3 regions of the Nonomuraea sp. NPDC059023 genome follow, and region 1 is predicted to be linked to each of the others. Evidence: riboswitches for the same ligand, from Rfam matches in the RefSeq annotation. Region 1 holds a riboswitch; each other region holds the start of a gene.
The links. A riboswitch is a leader RNA that binds a small molecule or an ion and turns the genes downstream of it on or off. The one in region 1 is predicted to bind cobalamin.

Region 1 (6,741 bases):
GCCGCCCGTCATGATCGAGTAGAACAGGTAGGCCAGCGCGCCGAAGGCCGCCACGGGCGCGGCGATCGCCACCGTCCGCGGCCAGCCCGCCCTCATGTCCGCCGGGGTACGGCCCCGCACCCGCCTGACCAGCGCCCAGACCGGGTAGCCCAGGAAGGCCACGAGGAACAGCACCAGCGCCCCCACCTGCACCGCGGCCGACTCCCACCAGGCCGGCGGCGGGACCGCGACGGTCAGCGACGCCTGGCCGGGCAGCTCGCCCACGCTCTCCGCGGTGGGCAGCCGCCCGGCGGCGACGCGCTTCACCCAGGTCCCGACGGCCTCGGCGTAGCCGGGCGCGAGCTCGGGGGAGCGGGTGACGCCGCGGTCGGGCGTGAGGTGGGCGGCGTGGTCGGCGCCGGCGAAGTAGCGCAGCGTGTAGTGCTCGTGCGAGAGTCCCTCGGCCAGCAGCCGCGGGGTCTCGCGCGGCGGGGTGAGCAGGTCGTGGGCGCCCCAGATGCCGAGCACGGGCTGGGTGACCCGGGCGAGCACGGCCTGCGCGTCGTGCCAGGGCATCGGGAACTGCCCGGCGCCGGCCAGCAGCCGGTAGACGGCGGGTACGCCGCGGTCGGGCACCGGGCCGCTGACGCCCGCGTTGCGCAGCCCGGCGGCGACCGCCCAGGTCTGCTGGCGCAGCGGCTGCATGGCGTTGCCGCCGACGATCACCACGAACGCGACGTCCTTGGAGCGGGTGGCGGCCAGCGGGGCGACCCAGCCGCCCTCGCTCAGCCCCCAGATGCCGACGTTGTCCCGGTCGACCCCCGCGAACGCGCGCAGGGTCGCGTGCGCGCCGAGCGCGTCCTCTGCCAGCTGGCCGTAGTCGCGGACGGTCATCGAGTAGCCCTCGGAGCGCTTGTCGTAGACCAGCACGGCCAGGCCCTGGCGGGCGAAGGCCTCGGCCTCGGTCATCAGCTTCGTGCGCGGGGTCCCGCCGCCGGATCCGTGCACGAGCACCAGGCCGGGCAGCGGCCCGCGCGCGCCGGAGGGGACCAGCACGCTGCCGTGCATCGGGAGGCCGCCGCTGCCGCGGAAGGCGACCTCGGTGACGGTCAGCCCGTCGGCGGCGAGCGCGGGAACGGCCGGGACGAACGCGCAGACGAGCGCGAACACCATGATCACTAACCTCTTCATGCTGCCGACGCTACTCTGCAGAGAGGTCTCGGCAAAGACATGTCTGCAGAAATCATCCGGCAGGACTAAGCTCTCTCCTCATGAGGGATGAGGATGGGGCGCCGCTGTATCTCGACGATCACGAGCGTCTGAAGGCCCTGGCCCATCCGATGCGCCGGCGCATGCTGACGCACCTCAACGTGCACGGCCCCGCCACCTCCACCACGCTGGGCGAGCTGCTCGGCGCCAAGACCGGCACGACCAGCTACCACCTGCGCCAGCTGGAGAAGTACGGCTTCATCGAGGAGATCCCCGAGCGCTCGGCCGGCCGCGAGCGCTGGTGGCGCAAGGCCGACATGCCACGCGACATCCGCACGCCGAACTTCCGCGACGTGGCGCCGGAGAGCCGCGCGGTGCTGGAGGAGTTCTACCGCATCGGCATGGCCGAGGACCGTGCGCTGCTGGACCGCTTCGGGGCCGCCTATCGGCGCGACCCCGACTGGGCCAAGGCCTCGCGGGGCTTCGGCCGGATGACCAAGCAGGATCTCGACGCCTTCTTCGAGGAGTACATCGCGCTGCTGGCCAAGTACGGCCACCGGGCCGACGACGCGCCCCCGGACGCCCGCCCGCTCTACATCAGGATGTTCGCGCTGCCGGCCGATGATACGTGAAGAGTGCCCCCCGATGTGTAACACCGTGTGATCTGCCAATAACCTCATGTAATGGGAGGTCTATCGGGGTTCGGGGAGGGGCATCATGCGGCGTCGGCAGTTCTTCGCACTCGGGCTCGGCCTGGCCGCCTGTGCCTCCGGATGCGCCACCGCGGGTGGCGGCGCGCACGGCCTCGGCCCCGTCGGCGTCGTCCCCGGCGGTGAGCGATGGGCCCCGGTCGCGCAGGCTCTCTACCGCACCCTGCGCAGGACCGGCTACCCCGCCACCGGCACGGGCGGCACGACCACGGTCACCGTCACCGGCCTGCCCGCGCTGGCCGCCGCCGAGCTGAACGACCAGCGCCCCATGCACGTCACCACCACGCCGCTGGCCAGGCTCACCGGCAACGTCGAGGTGCTGGTGGTGCCGGCCAACTCGCGGCTCAAGGACTTCGACGCCTTCGCCGCCCACCTGCTGGCCCAGCCGGAGCGCACCTACCTGGCCGGCGGGCCCCTGGGTGAGCCCGATCACCTGCTGTTCGGCCTGGTCGCGCAGGGGCTCGGCGTGGACGTCAGGAAGATCGACTACACCGGCTACCCGGGCGCCCAGGAGGTGGCGGCGGCCATGCAGGGCGGCAAGGTCGCGGCGGCCACCGGGCGGCTGCGCGACTGGCGGGCCCGGCTCGACTCCGGCCGGATCAGGCCGCTGGCCGTCTCCTCGGCCGCCCGGGTCCCCGGCGTCGATGCCCCGACGCTCCTGGAGTGCGGGGTGCGGGTCGACTTCGCCGACTGGTGCGCGGTGGTCGGGCCCGCCGCGATGGACGGCGAACGGCGGGGCGCCGCGGTGCGCATGATGGAGGACGCGACCCGGTCGGCGCCGTGGCACGAGGCCTGCCGTAACGGGGGCTGGGAGGCCATCCCGCTCAGCGGCGACGACTTCGCCACGTGGCTGGCCACCGAGTCCGCCCGTACCCGCAGAGTACTCCGTGAACTCGGCATGCTCGACACGCCGAGCACAACATACCGGGGATAGTTGCGGGATCGGCCACTAGATGTAGGATCCTGCACTGTCGCTGGTTCGCCTCCCCGGAGGCGGAGCAAAAGGGAACCTGGTGCGATTCCAGGGCTGCCCCGCAGCGGTAAGCGGGAACGACCGCCGTCATGAGCACTGGACCCAGGTCCGGGAAGCGACGGCCAGTAGGACTCACGCGTTGAGACGCCCGCGAGCCCGAAGACCTGCCAGCGGTTGTCTTGTCCATTGGGCCTCGAGGGAGGGCCCGGGGGCTGCGCGGCCGGGGGATCTCCGTGCTTGCCGCGTGCGCTCTCGCGTGCCTTCGCAGGGGGAAAGCTCGCTCGCGAGGAGTGTTGCACGTGACGCAGATCGTTGAGATGGATCGGCGGCTGGCCATCGAGGAGGCGGCGGCGCGCGTGATCGCCGACCCGGCCAACTCCCGGGTCGCCGCGCGGCTGCTGGCCGAAGAGATCGCCGACGAGGCGGCCGGCCACGGTGTCCGCTCGTTCTCGGACTCCATCGCCGCCACGCACGCGGCCGGGCTGATCCAGGACGCGCTCGCCGACTTCGTCCGGCGAAATCGTGAACAGCTGGACGCGCTCATCGACGCCGACGCCGACGAGCGGTTCGAGTACTTCGGCCTGCGCACGGTCTACGACCGCTACCTGCTGCGCCACCCCGAGAGCCGCAAGGTGCTGGAGCGCCCGCAGCACTTCATGCTCCGCGTCGCCTGCGGCCTGTCCCAGACGGTCGGCGAGGCCGCCGAGCTGTACGCGTTGATGTCGACTTTGTCCTATCTGCCGTCTTCTCCCACGTTGTTCAACTCCGGCGCCCGCCGGCCGCAGCTGTCGTCGTGCTTCCTGCTGGACTCGCCCCGGGACGAGCTGGAGTCCATCTACGACCGGTACGGGCAGGTCGCCCGCCTGTCCAAGTACGCCGGTGGCATCGGCATCTCCTGGACCCGGGTCCGCTCGCGCGGATCGCTCATCAAGGGCACGAACGGGCACTCCAACGGCATCGTGCCGTGGCTGCGCACGCTGGACTCCTCCGTCGCCGCCGTCAACCAGGGCGGCCGGCGCAAGGGCGCGGCCTGCGTCTACCTGGAGACCTGGCACGCCGACATCGAGGAGTTCCTGGAGCTGCGGGAGAACACCGGTGAGGACGCCCGTCGTACCCACAACCTGAACCTCGCCAACTGGGTGCCGGACGAGTTCATGCGCCGCGTGGAGTCCGACGGCATGTGGTCGCTGTTCGACCCCAAGACGGTCCCGCACCTCACCGACCTGTACGGCGACGCCTTCGACACCGCCTACCGCGCCGCCGAGGAGCAGGGCCTGTACACGCGGCAGATCCCGGCCCGCACCCTGTACGGCCGGATGATGCGCACGCTCGCCCAGACCGGCAACGGCTGGATGACCTTCAAGGACGCCGCCAACCGCGTCTCCAACCAGACGGCCAGGCCGGAGAACGTCATCCACCTGTCCAACCTGTGCACCGAGATCCTGGAGGTGACCAGCGACGGCGAGACCGCGGTCTGCAACCTCGGGTCGGTCAACCTGGCCGCCCACGTCACCGGCACCGGCCTGGACTGGGAACGGCTGGCCGGCACCGTCCGCACCGCGGTGCGCTTCCTCGACCGCACCATCGACCTGGGCTTCTACCCGACGCCCGAGGCCGAGAAGGCGAACAAGCGGTGGCGGCCGATCGGGCTCGGCGTCATGGGCCTGGCCGACGTGTTCTTCGCGCTGCGGCTGCCGTTCGACTCGCCCGAGGCGCTGGCGCTGTCCACCAGGATCGCCGAGGAGATCGCCCTCGCCGCCTACGCCACCTCCTCCGACCTGGCCGTCGAGCGGGGCAGGCACCCGTCCTACGACGACACCCGCGCCGCCCAGGGCGTGCTGCACCCCGACCACTACGGCGTCGGCGCCTCCGAGCGCTGGGACGCGCTGCGCGCCAGGATCGCCGAGACCGGGCTGCGCAACTCGCTCATGATCGCCATCGCGCCGACGGCGACGATCGCCTCCATCGCCGGGTGCTACGAGTGCATCGAGCCGCAGGTGTCCAACGTGTTCAAGCGCGAGACGCTGTCGGGTGAGTTCCTGCAGGTCAACCGGTATCTGGTGCGTGACCTTCAGGAGCGCGGGCTGTGGACGCAGGACATGCGCGACGCCATCAAGCGCGCCGACGGCTCCGTCCAGGACATCCCCGGCATCCCGGATGAGCTGAAGGTGCTCTACCGCACCGCGTGGGAGCTGCCGCAGAAGGCGCTGATCGACCTGGCCGCGGCGCGCACGCCGTACATCGACCAGTCGCAGTCGCTGAACCTGTTCATGGCCACGCCCACCATCGGCAAGCTCTCCTCGATGTACGCCTATGCCTGGAAGAAGGGCATCAAGACCACCTATTACCTGCGCTCACGACCGGCCACCCGGATCGCGCAGACCACCGTTCAGACGACCCCCGTCCAGGAAGCGGTCGCCTGCTCCCTGGAGAACCCCGAGTACTGCGAGGCGTGCCAGTAATGCTGCTAGACCCCGGAATGGACCTGACGCTCCGTCCGATGCGCTACCCCGACTTCTACGAGCGCTACCGGGCGGCCATCCGCAACACGTGGACGGTCGAGGAGGTGGACCTGCACTCCGACCTGGCCGACCTGGCCAAGATGTCGCCGCAGGAACGCCACCTGATCAACCGCCTGGTCGCCTTCTTCGCCACCGGCGACTCCATCGTGGCCAACAACCTGGTCCTCAACCTGTACCAGCACGTCAACGCCCCCGAGGCGCGCCTCTACCTGTCGAGGCAACTCTTCGAGGAGGCGGTGCACGTGCAGTTCTACCTGACGCTGCTCGACACCTACCTGCCCGACCCGGACGAGCGGGTCAAGGCGTTCGCCGCGGTGGACAACATCCCCTCCATCCGCGACAAGGCCGAGTTCTGCTTCCGGTGGATCGACTCGCTGTCCAGCCTGCAGCGGCTGGAGACGCGGGAGGACCGGCGGACCTTCCTGCTCAACCTGATCTGCTTCGCCGCCTGCATCGAGGGCCTGTTCTTCTACGGCGCGTTCGCCTACGTGTACTGGTTCCGCTCCCGCGGCCTGTTCGGCGGCCTGGCCACCGGCACCAACTGGGTCTTCCGCGACGAGTCGATGCACATGGAGTTCGCCTTCAGCGTCGTGGACACCGTACGCGCCGAGGAGCCGGACCTGTTCGACGACGAGCTGGGCGAGCAGGTCACCCAGATGATCGAGGAGGCGGTCGCGGCCGAACTGGCCTTCGCCCGCGACCTGTGCGGCGACGGCATCGGCGGCATGAACGTCGATCACATGCGCGAGTACCTGGAGTACGTGGCCGACCAGCGGCTGTCCAGGCTCGGCCTGAAGAAGAAGTACGGCGCCGCCAACCCGTTCGCGTTCATGGAGCTCCAGGACGTGCAGGAGCTCGCCAACTTCTTCGAGCGCAGGGTGTCGGCCTACCAGGTCGCGGTCGAGGGCAACGTGTCCTTTGACGAGTCCTTCTGAGATGTCCGGCACCATAGGGGGAGTGTGATTTTTCGCGACAGGTGAGGAGTGACTGTGTCGACCTGGGCGATCCTGGCCCTCTCGGTGGCAGGGGCGATCATCGTCGTGGAGGTGGCCCGCAGGCTGCTGTCCAGGGCGGGCGCCAAGTGGGGCCTGGCCAGGCATCTTGTCGAGCACTGCACCTGGGCGGGCTTCGCCACGGCCGTGGTCATCGCGGCCAACGTGGTCTTCGTGCCCGCCATGTTCGGCGGGACGCCGCAGGAGCAGACCCTCGGCGAGGGCGTCGACCGGGTGCTCGGGCTGATCACGATCGCCTGCGTCACCTGGCTGATCGTCGGCGCCGCCTACGCCGTCACGGATGTCATCCTCGACCGTCTCGTGCTCGTCGAAGGCGACCGCAACCGCCGCGCCCG
Region 2 (6,741 bases), on a different contig from region 1:
CGACCCGGACGAGCCCGTCGCCGAACCGGCCGAATCCTTCACCTCCGCCCTGGTGGCCGTCGGCAGGATCGTGGGCCAGGAACTCGACAAGACCTGGCTGGACGCCACGCACCACTGCTACACCATGCACTGAGCTTCAGCCGGTCGGGTTCTCGCGGACCTGACGGGCGGCGGCGGTGAGGTTCGTCAGCGAGCTGCGGACCTCTTCCCAGCCGCGGGTCTTCAGCCCGCAGTCGGGATTGCCCCACAACCGCTCGACCGGGATGGCCGCCAGGCCCGCGCGCAGCAGGCCCGCGACCTCCTCCACGCCCGGTACCCGCGGCGAGTGGATGTCGTAGACCCCTGGCCCGACCTCGCGCGGGTAGCCGCCCTCGGACAGTTCGTGCGCCACCTGCATGTGGGAGCGGGCGGCCTCCAGGCTGATCACGTCGGCGTCGAGGTCGTCGATGGCTGCCAGGATCTCACCGAACTCGGCGTAGCACATGTGGGTGTGGATCTGGGTGTCGTCGCGTACGCCGGAGGTGGCCAGGCGGAAGGACTCGGTGGCCCACTCCAGGTAGGCGGGCCGGTCGGCGGCGCGCAGCGGCAGCGTCTCGCGCAGCGCGGGCTCGTCGACCTGGATGACGGTGGTGCCCGCCGCCTCCAGGTCGGCCACCTCCTCGCGCAGGGCCAGCGCCACCTGGCGGGCGGTCTCGCCGAGCGGCTGGTCGTCGCGGACGAAGGACCAGGCCAGCATGGTGACCGGCCCGGTGAGCATGCCCTTGACCGGGCGGCTGGTCTGCGACTGGGCGTAGGTGGTCCAGCGCAGCGTCATCGGCTCGGGACGGGAGATGTCGCCGGCCAGGATCGGCGGGCGGACGTAGCGGCTGCCGTAGGACTGCACCCAGCCGTGCTGGGTGGCCACGTAGCCGTCGAGCTGTTCGGCGAAGTACTGGACCATGTCGTTGCGCTCCGGCTCGCCGTGCACCAGGACGTCGAGCCCGGCCTCCTCCTGGAAGGCGAGCACCTGGCGGATCTCGGCCGCGATGCGCTCGTCGTAGGCGGCCTGGTCGATACGGCCCGCGCGCAGGTCGGCACGGGCGACGCGCAACTCGCTGGTCTGCGGGAACGAGCCGATCGTGGTGGTCGGCAGCGGCGGCAGCTTCAGCCTGGCCCGCTGGGCGGCGGCGCGCTCGCCGTACGGGCTGATGCGACGGCTGTCAGCGGCGGTGACGGCCGTCGTGCGCGCGCGGACCGCCGGGTTGTGGGTCAGCGGGGACTCGGCGCGGGCGCGCAGCGCGGCCTGGTTGGCGTCCACCTGCTCGGCGATGAGGTGGGTGCCCCTGCTGATGCCGCGGGTGAGCGTGACGGTCTCGGCGACCTTCTGGCGGGCGAACGCGAGCCAGCCGGCCACCTCGGGATTGAGGTCGGTCTCCAGCGCGGTGTCGTAGGGGACGTGCAGCAGGGAGCAGGAGGCGGCCACGTCCACCCGCTCGGCCAGTCCGAGCAGGGTGGCGAGCGTTGCCAGCGACCTCTCCAGGTCGTTGATCCAGATGTTACGCCCGTCCACGACCCCGGCCACCAGTCGCTTGCCGGGCAGCCCGCCGGCCGCGGCCAGGTCGTCGAGGTTGGCGGCGGCCGAGCCGGTGAAGTCGAGTCCGAGGCCCTCGACGGGGGCGGCGGCCAGCACGGGCAGGGCGGCGCCGAGCCGGTCGAAGTAGCTGGTCACCAGGATTCTGGGCCGCCGGGTCAGCCCGCCGAGGTGGGCGTAGGCGGCGGCGGCGACGGCGGCGAGTACCTCCTGCGGCTGGTCCTGGACCAGGGCGGGCTCGTCGAACTGCACCCAATCGGCGCCCGCCGACTGCAGCGACGCGAGGATCTCGGCGTAGACGGGCAGCAGCCGTTCCAGCAGCGACAGCGGTTGAAAGCCGGGCTCGACGCCGGGGGCGGGCTTGGACAACAGCAGGTAGGTGACGGGGCCGAGCACGACCGGGCGCGGGTTGTGGCCCTGCAGCAGGGCCTCGGTCAGTTCGGCGGCCTGCTTGCCGGGGTTGGCGGTGAAGACGGTGTCAGGGCCGAGCTCGGGGACCAGGTAGTGGTAGTTGGTGTCGAACCACTTGGTCATCTCCAGCGGCGCCACGTCCTGGGTGCCGCGGGCCATGGCGAAGTAGCCGGCCAGCGGGTCGGCCTCCACGGCCGCCCGGTGCCGCTCGGGGATCGCGCCGACCATGACGGTGGTGTCCAGCACGTGGTCGTACAGCGAGAAGTCGCCGGAGGGGACTTCGCCGAGGCCGGCGTCGGTGAGCTCACGCCAGGCGGCGCGGCGCAGGCCGGCGGCGGCGGCTTCCAGCTCGGCGGCGGTGATCCGGCCCGCCCAGTAGCCTTCGACGGCCTTCTTCAGTTCGCGGCCGGGTCCCTGGCGGGGGTAGCCGTACACGGTGGCGAGCGAACGCTCGGTCACGGAACTCTCCTTCGCGAGTCACGGGGAACATCCCCGGCGTTCGAGCGAAGGCACGGCCCAGGCGCGGGCACACTTCTGGCCCGCGTGGTCGCCCAGCCCTCCCTCGAGGCCGTCCGATGCACCGCGCGCGGGGTGCGCGCGGGCAGTGGCAGGTCTTCGGACTCGCGGGCGCGTCGCACATGCCTACTGGCCGTCGCTTCCCCGGCCCCGGGGGCCGAGTGCTGGTGACGGCGGTCGTTCCCACTCACCGCTGCGGGGCAGTCCCGGATTCGCACCGGGTTCCCTCTTACGACGCCTCGCCTGGCTGACGGGGCGAACCAACTGCGACCCCCACCCTAAGCCAAGGGAAGCCGGCACTGGACTTACTAGGACGTCCAACTATATTTTCAACAGGAACGCTCGCGGTGCAGGGAAGCTGGTGTGAATCCAGCACGGTCCCGCCACTGTGACCGGGGATGTGCGTCATCGCTCGACAGTGCCACTGGCGAAAGCCGGGAAGGCCGGATGACGTGCGCTGATCCGGGAGTCAGGATACCGGCCGCGAGTTCTGGCATGTGTTGTCCACGAGGATGGAGCGAACACGCATGGCACCGGAACGCGCCCGCGGCCCAGGTGATCCGATGGCGACGGCGGTCACTCACCTCTGACCTGCCCTCCTTTGCATGCCCATCCTCGGGTCCACCTGGCGAAAGCAGGCTCCATGATCCGTGAACTGTCCCATTTCATCGGCGGCAAGCACGTCCCCGGCATCTCGGGCACCTTCGGCGACGTCCACGACCCGAACACCGGAACCGTCCAGGCCAGAGTCCCGTTGGCCACTCCGGACGAGACCAGGGCGGCCATCTCCGACGCCGCCGAAGCCCAGGCGGCCTGGGCGGAGTGGAATCCGCAGCGCCGCGCCCGCGTGCTGCTGAGGTTCCTGCACCTGGTCGAGGCCGAACGCGACACCCTGGCCCGGCTACTGTCGTCCGAACACGGCAAGACCGTCGCCGACGCCGACGGCGACATCCAGCGCGGCCTGGAGGTGGTCGAGTTCGCCGCGGGCATCCCCCACCTGCTCAAGGGCGAGTTCACCGACAACGCGGGCAGCGGGATCGACGTCTACTCCATGCGCCGGCCGCTGGGGGTGGTCGCGGGGATCACGCCGTTCAACTTCCCCGCCATGATCCCGCTGTGGCAACTGGCCCCCGCCGTCGCCTGCGGCAACGCCTTCGTGCTCAAACCGTCCGAGCGTGATCCATCAGTTCCGGTACGGCTGGCCGAACTGCTCACCGAAGCCGGCCTCCCACCCGGTGTACTGAACGTGATCCACGGCGCCAAGGACGCTGTCGACACCCTGCTGACCGACGACAGGGTGACCGCGATCGCCTTCGTCGGCTCCACCCGGGTCGCCGAGCACGTCTACACGACCGCCACCGCGCACGGCAAGCGCGCCCAGTGCTTCGGCGGCGCCAAGAACCACCTGATCGTCATGCCCGACGCCGACCTGGACCAGGCCGCGGACGCGCTGATCGGCGCCGGCTACGGCTCGGCGGGCGAACGCTGCATGGCCATCTCGGTGGCCGTCCCCGTGGGACAGGCGACCGCGGACGCGCTGCGGGAACGGCTGGTGGCCAGGATCGGCGAGCTGCGCCTGGGCCGCAGCGACGACCCCGGCGCCGACTTCGGCCCGCTGGTCGGCTCCGACGCCCTGCGGCGCGTCCGCGACTACGTGGAGATCGGCGTGAGCGAGGGCGCCGAGCTCGTGGTCGACGGCCGGGACGCCGACGTGCCGGAGCCGGGCGGCTTCTTCATCGGCCCGTCCCTGTTCGACCACGTGCGGCCGGACATGCGGATCTACCGCGAGGAGATCTTCGGGCCCGTGCTGTCCATCGTGCGCGCCGACGACTACGAGCACGCGCTGCGGCTGCCGAGCGAGCACGAGTACGGCAACGGCGTCGCCATCTTCACCCGCGACGGCGACACGGCACGCGACTTCACCCGCCGGGTGAACACCGGCATGGTCGGGGTCAACGTGCCCATCCCCGTCCCGGTCGCCTATCACTCCTTCGGCGGCTGGAAACGCTCCATGTTCGGCGACCTCAACCAGTTCGGCACCGACTCCATCCGCTTCTTCACCCAGGCCAAGACGGTCACCTCCCGCTGGCCGTCGGGCATTCGCGAGGGCGCCAGCTTCACGATCCCGACGATGGGCTGAGGCCGATGCCCGTACTGACGCAGGAGCAGTTCGCCATTGTCGAGGCGGTCGCCGGCTTCACCCACGAGCACCTGTCCCCCAACGCGATCGACTGGGACCGGCGCAAGCACTTCCCGGTCGACGTGCTGACCAAGGCGGCCGACCTCGGTCTCGGCGGCGTCTACGTCAGCGAGGAGTTCGGCGGCTCGGGCCTGTCCCGCCGCGACGGCACGCTGATCTTCGAGACGCTGGCCACCGGCTGTCCGTCCATTGCCGGATATATCTCCATCCACAACATGGTCGCCTGGATGATCGACCACTACGGCAGCATCGAGCAGCGCACGCGCTGGCTGTCCGGGCTGTGTTCGATGCGTAGCCTGGCCAGCTACTGCCTGACCGAGCCTGGCGCCGGTTCTGACGCGGCGGCGCTCGCGACGCGAGCCGTACGGGATGGGGACGCCTACGTCCTGGACGGCGTCAAGCAGTTCGTCTCCGGAGCCGGGGCCGCGCAGGTGTACGTGGTCATGGCCCGCACCGGCGTCTCCGGCGCGCGCGGCGTCTCCGCGTTCGTCGTCGAACGCGACGACCCCGGCCTGTCCTTCGGCGCCAACGAGGAGAAGATGGGCTGGAACGCCCAGCCCACCCGGCAGGTCGTCCTCGACGGCGTACGCGTCCCCGCCGACCGGCTTCTGGGCCGGGAGGGCGACGGATTCCGGATCGCGATGAACGCCCTCAACGGCGGCCGCCTCGGCATCGCCGCCTGCTCGCTCGGCGGCGCGCGGGCCGCGCTGGAGGCCAGCACCTCCTACCTCGGCGACAGGCAGGCGTTCGGCGCGCCGCTCTCCCACGCCCAAGGGCTGCAGTTCCAGCTCGCCGACATGGCGACCGAACTCGAGGCCGCCCGCGCCCTGCTGTGGCGCGCGGCCACCGCGCTCGACGAGGGCGACCCCAAGGCGGTCGAGCTCTGCGCGATGGCCAAACGCTTCGTCACCGACACCGGGTTCACCGTCGCCAACCGCGCCCTGCAACTCCACGGCGGCTACGGCTACCTCACCGAATACGGCATCGAGAAGATCGTGCGCGATCTGCGGGTGCACCAGATCCTCGAAGGGACCAACGAGATCATGCGCGTCATCGTCGCCCGCGGCCTCACCGGCAATCTGAGCGGGGCCGCCTGATGGACATGGAGACCAGGCAGGACGGCCGTCTCGGCCACATCCTGCTCAACCGGCCGAAGGCGCTCAACGCGCTCACCCACGACATGGTCCGGCACATCGACGCCGCGCTGCGGGCGTGGGAGACGGACGAGACGATCCAGGCCGTGCTGATCAGCGGCGCCGGCGAACGCGGGCTGTGCGCCGGGGGCGACATCCGCTCGATCTACCAGGACATCCGGCAGGGTGGCGGCGATGCCACCGCCGCGTTCTGGCGCGACGAATACCTGCTCAACGCCCGCATCGCCCGCTACGGCAAGCCGTACGTCGCGCTCATGGACGGCCTGGTCATGGGCGGCGGCGTCGGCGTCTCCGCGCACGGCAGCGTCCGCGTGGTCACCGAGCGCACGAGGCTGGCCATGCCGGAGACCGGCATCGGCCTGATCCCCGACGTGGGCGGTACCTTCCTGCTGTCGCGCGCTCCCGGCGACATCGGGCTGCACCTCGCGCTGACCGGGACGACGATCGGGGCGGGCGACGCCATCGCCTGCGGCCTGGCCGACCACTTCGTGCCCTCGGCCGACCTGCCCGCCTTCCGGCAGAGCGCGGCGGCGCACGGGGTCACGGCGGCGCTGGCGGCTCATGCCGTACCCGCTCCAGAAGGGTCGCTGCCGGCGCAACGCTCCTGGATCGACGTGTGTTACTCCGGTGAGAGCGTTCCGGAGATCGTCGAGCAGTTGCTGGACATCGGCGAGAGCACGGCGAAGGAGGCCGCGGAGCAGATCGCGGCCAAGTCACCGACCGCGCTGCGGGTGACGCTGCGATCGCTCCGGCGCGCCGGGCTGCTCGGCTCGCTGGAAGAGGTGCTGGACCAGGAGTACCGCGTCTCGTGCCGGGCGCTGGGCCATCCCGATCTGGAAGAGGGCATCCGCGCACAGGTCATCGACAAGGACCGGTCGCCGCGGTGGGTT
Region 3 (6,741 bases), on a different contig from region 1:
CGAGCCATCACCGGGGCCACGCCCGGCGAGCTGCGCGGTGGCCTCATCGCCCTCGGCCTGCTCCTGCCGCTGCTCGCCCTCACGCCCTGGCTGGAGTCCTACCTCGCGCACGTGGCCGCCTTCCGCGTGCTGTCCGACGTGCGCGGCCGGGTCTACGCCGCCTTCGACCGCCTGGCGCCCGGCTACCTGCTGGAACGCCGCTCCGGAGACCTCGGCGCCACCGCGATCTCCGACGTCGAGCAGCTGGAGCTGTGGTTCGCCCACACGCTCAGCCCGCTGGTCAGCGCCGCCACCGTGCCTGTCGCCGCGCTCGCCGCCCTCGGCGTCTTCCACCCGGCCCTGGCCCTCGCGCTGGCGCCCGCGCTGGTGCTGCTGGCTTTCGTTCCCAGGTGGCTGCGCCGACGCGCCGAAGCCCAGGGCGCCGAACTCCGCGCCCGGGTCGGCGAACTCAACGCCGAAGCCGTCGACACCCTCCAGGGCCTGCGCGAGCTCATCACCTCCGGCGCCGGTGAGCGCCAGCTCGACCGCCTCGCCGTACAGGACGAACTCCTGCTCGCCGCCAAACTCGCCCACGGTCGCCGCTCCGGCCTCGAACACGCCGCCACCAACGCCCTGGCCACCTTCGGCCTGCTGGCCGTCCTGCTCACCGCCGCTTTCCTCGTAACGGCCGGCTCCCTGCAGCCCCTGCTCTTTCCCGTCGCCGTCGTTCTGTCGGCCGCCACCTTCGCCCCCGTCGTCGCCGTCACCGACGTCGCCCGCGACCTCAACCTCGTCACCGCCGCCGGCGCCCGCATCATGACGCTCCTCGACACCCCGGCCCCGGTCACCGACCGCGTCAGCGCGCCGCCGCCCGGCCCCATCGCTCCTCACGTGGTTTTCACCGACGTCACCTTCTGGTACGGCCCCGCCCTCCCCGAGGCGGCGACCGGCGTCACCTTCGCCCTCGGACCCGGCCAGACCGTCGCGCTCGTCGGCCACTCCGGCGCCGGCAAGTCCACCTGCGCCAGCCTCCTGATGCGCCTGTGGGACGTGACCTCCGGATCGATCACCATCGGCGGCCACGACATCCGCGACTTCCCCCAGGACGATCTGCGCCGCCGCATCACCCTGGTGCCCCAGGACGTCTACCTGTTCAACATCCCGCTGGCCGACAACATCCGCCTCGGCCGCCCCGACGCCACCCTTGAGGAGGTCATCGCCGCCGCCACGGCCGCCCAGGCCCACGAGTTCGTCACCGGCCTGCCCGACGGCTACGACACCCTGCCCGGCGAACTCGGCACCCGCCTGTCCGGCGGCCAGCGCCAGCGCATCGCCATCGCCCGGGCCATCCTCAAGGACGCGCCCATCCTCATCATGGACGAAGCCGTCTCCAACCTCGACACAGAAAGCGAGCAGGAGGTCGCCGCCGCCATGGCCTCCGTCCGCCGTGACCGGACCACGCTGATCATCGCGCACCGGCTGTCGACCATCCTGACCGCCGACCGCATCGTGGTGCTCGAATCGGGCCGCGTCGCCGAGACCGGCACCCATGAGGAACTGCTGGCCCGCGACGGCGCCTACACCCGCCTCATATCGGCCCAACTGACCGGATCCGTGTCATGATGGCCGGGTAAAGGCGAGCGCGGACTGAGGAAGCCGGTGCGACTCCGGCGCGGTCCCGCCACTGTGATCGGCGAGCGGATCCCCTCAACGCCACCACCTTCCGGGGTGGGAAGGCGGGGACGAGCATCGACCCGAGAGCCAGGAGACTCACGCGCTCGCCTCCTCGACGAACTGGGGCGGATCTCCCCGGAGAGGAGCAGGCCATGGTGCCTGAACGACGATGGCGCGCCGCCGACCGCTCGGTCCCGCCGTGAGTAGTTCCTGACCTCTCCAAAAAACTGCCGGATTCGCCGTCCGGCCCATTTAGTCATGCCCTTTTCGAGAATGGAGCCTGGAACCATGGAAGCGGCGTCGGAAGAGTCCGTCCGCAGCGCACTTGAGGAAATAACCGAATTCGGTTCGTTCTTCGCTCCGCATCTTGGCGGCGACCCCGCGGGATGGCATGACGTGGCCTCCGATTACGCGGGTGGATTCGCCGACCTGGTCGCGGCCACCGCCTCCAAGTACGGCACCCGTGAGCTGCGCATCGGCGCCTCCATCGCTCAGCTGAGCCACGCGGCCCGCCTCTGGTCGCCCGTCGTGGGCGCCGTGCTCACCCACGGAGTGATCCCCGACCTGACCCGGCTCGACCGCGCCGACGCCGACGCCCGCCTGCGGCTTCCCATGCTCGCCGGCTGGCGTGCCGGCACGGAAGAGCAGGTCACCGCCCTGCTCTATGACATGGTGGTGCGTGGCCACCTCGAACCGTTCGCGCGCGGCCTGCGGGTGAAGGTCGCCTCCGGCCTGCTGTACGGCAACGCCGCCTCGGCCGTCGCCGAAGCAGGACGCGCCGTGGCGACCGCCCGCCCGGAGCTCGCCCCCCGGGCCGCCCGGCTGGTGAACCTGCTGCTGGCCACCGGCGGGCTGACCGGGAAAGGCGCCCTCACCTCACCGGAACTCGCATTCCGGCGCACCACGTGCTGTCTCTATTACCGGGTGCCGGACGGCGATAAATGCGGCGACTGCGCGCTGCTGGACACATGAATTCTTGAAATCCCGACGAGCCTGTGCCTAAAGTTCTCGCGAAGAGTTCGCAACTGCACAATACGTGCAGAACACCGAAGGAGGACGCACATGGCGCACCACGGTTTCGCCGAACCCGATGACCCCCAGACCTGCCTGAAGTCCCACACCCCCGCGGTGGACTCGCCGTTCGAGTGGCGTGAGGACGACGACGAGTAAGACCTGATTCCCCGGTCCCGGCACACCCAGGAAGGTCTTGCTCATGATCCGCGAAGTGCGCCGGGACCGGCCACGCCACCCTGTCGTCGCCGGCATGGTCTCGTACACCGCTGTTCAAGGGACGGAGGTGACCGGCGGCGCGGCCCTCGGTGACGACGACGCGGCTCGTCTGGCCGCGATCGGTGAGGCGGTCGAACGCCACTGCGCCAACCAGGTGCCCGACGACCTGATCAGGGCCGCCCACCGCGACCTCGCCGAACCCGCGCTCGACCCCCGGGACTTCGCCCTCTACTCACCCGCCCAGTACGCGGCCAAGGGCTTTCCGTTCGTCCCGATGACCAGGGAGTTGGAGATCGCCTGGGCGCCCGCCGAGGACCTGACCTCGGGGGAGCGGGTCCTGGTGCCCGCCTCGCTGGCCTACGTCAACTACTTCACCGGCCCACGCCGCGGCGAGCCGTACACGAACTATCCGGTCCTGGCCGGAACCGCAGCCGGCCCGACGCGGGAGCGGGCGAGGCGGGCGGCCCTGCGTGAAGTGCTGGAACGTGACGCGGTCACGCTCTGGTGGGCCGGCCGCCACGAAGCCGCCCCGCTGCCGGCGCCCGGGACAGGCCCGCTGGCCGCAGCGATGGAAGAAGCGGCGGAATCCGGGCTGAGGGTCACGCTGCTGGAGATTCCATCGGAGTTCGGGGCGATCGTCGCGGGGGTCTTCGCCGAGGACCGCGAGCGCGGGGTCGTGGGCTTCGGCAGCGCCTGCCGGGACACCATCGAGGAGGCCGCCGCCAAGGCGTTCACCGAAGCCATCGGCACCTACGAGACCGGACGCGCGCTGCTGCGCCTGGACCCCGGGCCGCCGTACCTGCCGCGCCGCGCCGACCGCCGCTACCTCGACGACCTGCGGCGCGGCTGGCGTTCGGTCAACGACGTGCGCCTGCACGTCCAGCTCTACCTGGACGAACGCCTGCAGGGCGAGACGCTCGACCGGCTGCGCCACCCGGCAGGATCGCCCGCCACGGGTGAGGCGAGCTTCCGGGCCTACGCCGTGGACCTCACCGTCCCGGGCGCGGACCTGCATGTCGCCCGGGTCATCGTGCCCGGGCTGTTGTGCAACGCCCCGGCCGCGTTCCCCTTTCTCGGCGGGACCCGGATCCCGCCGTCATCAGATCTGACCCCGGTTCCCCTGCCCTTCGCGTGAACCCAGGAGGAGACAAGACATGCGGCTCGGACTTGCGATGGGCTACGGCGGCGAGCCGATGGAGGAGGTGCTGCCGACGATCCGGCACGCCGAGAGCATCGGCGTCGACTCCGTGTGGAGCGTGGAGGAGTACGGACCTGACGCCGTCAGCGTGCTCGGCTACCTCGCCGCCGTGACCGAGCGCATCGAGCTGGGCACCGCGATCATGCAGATCCCGGCCCGCACTCCGGCCGCCACGGCCATGACCGCCATGACGCTGGACGTGCTGTCGCATGGCCGGTTCCAGCTCGGCCTCGGGCTGTCGGTGCCGTGGATCGTGGAGGGCTGGCACGGCCTGCCGTACGACCGGCCGCTGCGCCGCACCCGCGAGTACGTCGAGATCGTGCGCAAGGCGATCGCGCGCGAGGATCGGGTGGAGTACGCCGGGGAGCTGTACCGCCTGCCGTACACCGGGGCGGGCTCGACGGGGCGGGCGCGGCCGGTTCGCTCGGAGATGACCCCGCTCCGCCCGCGCATCCCGCTGTATCTGGCGGCCATCGGGCCCGGCAACCTGGCGCTCACCGGTGAGCTCGCCGACGGGTGGCTGTCGGGGATGTACGCGCCCGAGCACGAGGCCGCCATCCTGGCTCCGCTGGACGCGGGCATCGCCAAGGCCGGTCGCACGGCCGGAGAGGTGAAGATCTGCCCCATTCTGTACGTCGCGCACGCGGCAACCGTCGAGGCGGGCAGGGAGCGGTTACGTCCGCTCTACGCCCATCTGATCGGTGCGGCTTCACCGGGCGTGCGCAACACCTACGCCGACGTCGTCGTCCAGATGGGGTACGAGGGCCCGGCCCACGACATCCGCAAGCACTTCGCCGCCGGCGACCGTGACGCCGCCACGGCCGCGGTGCCCGACCGGCTGCTCGACGAGGTGGCCTTGATCGGCCCGATCGAGGCCATGACCGAGCGGCTTGCCGTGTGGCGGGAGTCGCGGGTGGACACGGTCATCCTGCTCGATCGCGACCCGGCCCTCCTGGAAGCGGCACGGGCCGTGCTGTGAGACGCATGTGGGCACTGACGGTGCCGTTGCTGGTGGCGGGGCTGACGCAGATCGTCGTCAACGTCGTCGACACCGTCATGCTGGCCCGCCACTCCACGACCGCGCTGGCCGCCTTCGCGCTGGCCGCGCCCGTCTACCTGATCGCCCTGGTCGTGGTACGCGGCTGGGCCACCGCCGTGCAGATCAAGGTGGCACAGGCGCACGGCGCCGGCACGCCCGCGGCCGTGGTCCGGGTCGTCCGCGTCGGGCTGGGTACCTCGCTTCTGGCCGGTGCCGCGATCGGCGCCCTTCTGTACGCGGTCGCCGGACCGGTGCTGAGCCTGCTGGGCGCCTCCGCCGAGCTGGCCGGGCCGGGCGTGGCGTACCTGCGGGTGCTGGCGTTCGCGGTGCCCTTCGCCGCCGCCTCCTTCACGCTGCAGAGCGCCTGTTCCGGGGTCGGGGTGACCCGGGCGGCGATGTGGCACGCACTGCTGGTCAACCTGGTGAACCTGCCGCTCGGGCTGTGGCTGATCTTCTCCGCCGGGTTCGGCGTCACCGGCGCGGCCCTGGCCACGCTGGCGGCCACCGTCGCGGGCACCGCGTTCCTGCTGGCGTACGGCCGCGCCCGGCTGCCCCGCGTGGCCGCCGGCGGCCGGCCCGTGGCACGGGACCTGTGGCGCATCGGCTGGCCGGAGATGAGCGCGATGGGCGTCGGCTACCTCAACGAGGCGCTCCTCGCCGGCTTCGCCGCCCGGATGGGCACCCCGGAGCTGGCCGCGTACCGGATCGTGGACAATCTGCTGCTCATCGTCTTCACCGTGATGGCCTCGGCTTCGGCGTCCATCGTCATCCTGGCCGGGCAGGAGATCGGCGCGGGCCAGACGGACCGGGCGGTGCACTGGCGGCGCACCGGGACCCGGCTGCTGCTGATCGTCTTCGCCGTGCCGGCCGGGTTGCTCCTGCTCGGCGGTACCACCGTCCTGTCGTGGTTCAGCGACAACCCCGAGGTTGTCGCGCTGGCCTGGCAGGTGGTGCCGCTGGCCATGCTGAGCCTGGCGCCCATGGTGCCCGCGATGGCCTCCGGCAGCTTCCTGCGCGCCCAGGGCGACACCCGCTCGGTGATGCTGGCGAACGTCGCCTGCGACTACCTGCTGCTCATCCCGCTCTCCTGGCTGCTCGGCCTGACCCTCGGCCTCGGGCTGCCCGGGATCTACCTGGCGTGGAACGCCTTCGCGATCCTCCTGGCCGTGCTTGTGGGGTTGCGTGCCCGGCGCGGCTTGGTGATGTCAACAACCAACGAACGGGGAGAATGATGCCATTAGCACATCGGACCGCTGTGGTCGTCGCGGCCACGGCCCTCATGGCCGCGTTCGCGAGCCCGGTCGCTCAGGCCGAGACACCTGACACGCTCGTCCTCAAGCTCACGCCCACACCCGTCGCGCACCTGCGGCAGGAGCTGGGATCGTTGAGCACGACGGCGCTGGAGATTCTCGGTGGTGATCGAGGCGAGTTCCGCGGCGGCTATCTGGCCCCCGAGGGCAGCGTGGCAGCCGCACTGACCACGTTCGAAGACACGTGGAACCTCAGCGAGCGCAAGCCGCTGTACATCGACGCGCTCCGCGTGCCCGCTCAGGCCGCCGCCCAGGTCAAGAACGTCCTGAAGGGCTACGTGACCGCGGAGACGGCCGTCCCGTCCACCACA

Region 2: linked by a shared signal. The riboswitch ahead of metE (5-methyltetrahydropteroyltriglutamate--homocysteine S-methyltransferase) and the one ahead of ACFWYW_RS09565 (ribonucleoside-diphosphate reductase subunit alpha) in region 1 are both predicted to bind cobalamin.
Region 3: linked by a shared signal. The riboswitch ahead of ACFWYW_RS44650 ((2Fe-2S)-binding protein) and the one ahead of ACFWYW_RS09565 (ribonucleoside-diphosphate reductase subunit alpha) in region 1 are both predicted to bind cobalamin.

What each region holds. Positions count from the first base shown of each region.
Region 1 covers NZ_JBHYIO010000004.1:296,667-303,407, forward strand. The annotation lists gene ACFWYW_RS09550 (alpha/beta hydrolase family protein) at 1-1,170, opposite strand, end outside; gene ACFWYW_RS09555 (ArsR/SmtB family transcription factor) at 1,251-1,820, shown strand; gene ACFWYW_RS09560 (Bug family tripartite tricarboxylate transporter substrate binding protein) at 1,906-2,832, shown strand; cobalamin riboswitch at 2,857-3,058, shown strand; gene ACFWYW_RS09565 (ribonucleoside-diphosphate reductase subunit alpha) at 3,171-5,333, shown strand; gene ACFWYW_RS09570 (ribonucleotide-diphosphate reductase subunit beta) at 5,372-6,328, shown strand; gene ACFWYW_RS09575 (mechanosensitive ion channel family protein) at 6,383-6,741, shown strand, end outside.
Region 2 covers NZ_JBHYIO010000012.1:254,935-261,675, reverse strand. The annotation lists partial or broken gene ACFWYW_RS22455 (hypothetical protein) at 1-133, shown strand, start outside; gene metE (5-methyltetrahydropteroyltriglutamate--homocysteine S-methyltransferase) at 137-2,440, opposite strand; cobalamin riboswitch at 2,587-2,760, opposite strand; cobalamin riboswitch at 2,826-2,998, shown strand; gene ACFWYW_RS22445 (CoA-acylating methylmalonate-semialdehyde dehydrogenase) at 3,141-4,637, shown strand; gene ACFWYW_RS22440 (acyl-CoA dehydrogenase family protein) at 4,643-5,794, shown strand; gene ACFWYW_RS22435 (enoyl-CoA hydratase/isomerase family protein) at 5,800-6,741, shown strand, end outside.
Region 3 covers NZ_JBHYIO010000037.1:67,131-73,871, forward strand. The annotation lists gene ACFWYW_RS44645 (ABC transporter ATP-binding protein) at 1-1,602, shown strand, start outside; cobalamin riboswitch at 1,628-1,751, shown strand; gene ACFWYW_RS44650 ((2Fe-2S)-binding protein) at 2,050-2,625, shown strand; gene ACFWYW_RS44655 (YcaO-like family protein) at 2,867-4,018, shown strand; gene ACFWYW_RS44660 (LLM class F420-dependent oxidoreductase) at 4,038-5,060, shown strand; gene ACFWYW_RS44665 (MATE family efflux transporter) at 5,066-6,352, shown strand; gene ACFWYW_RS44670 (hypothetical protein) at 6,376-6,741, shown strand, end outside.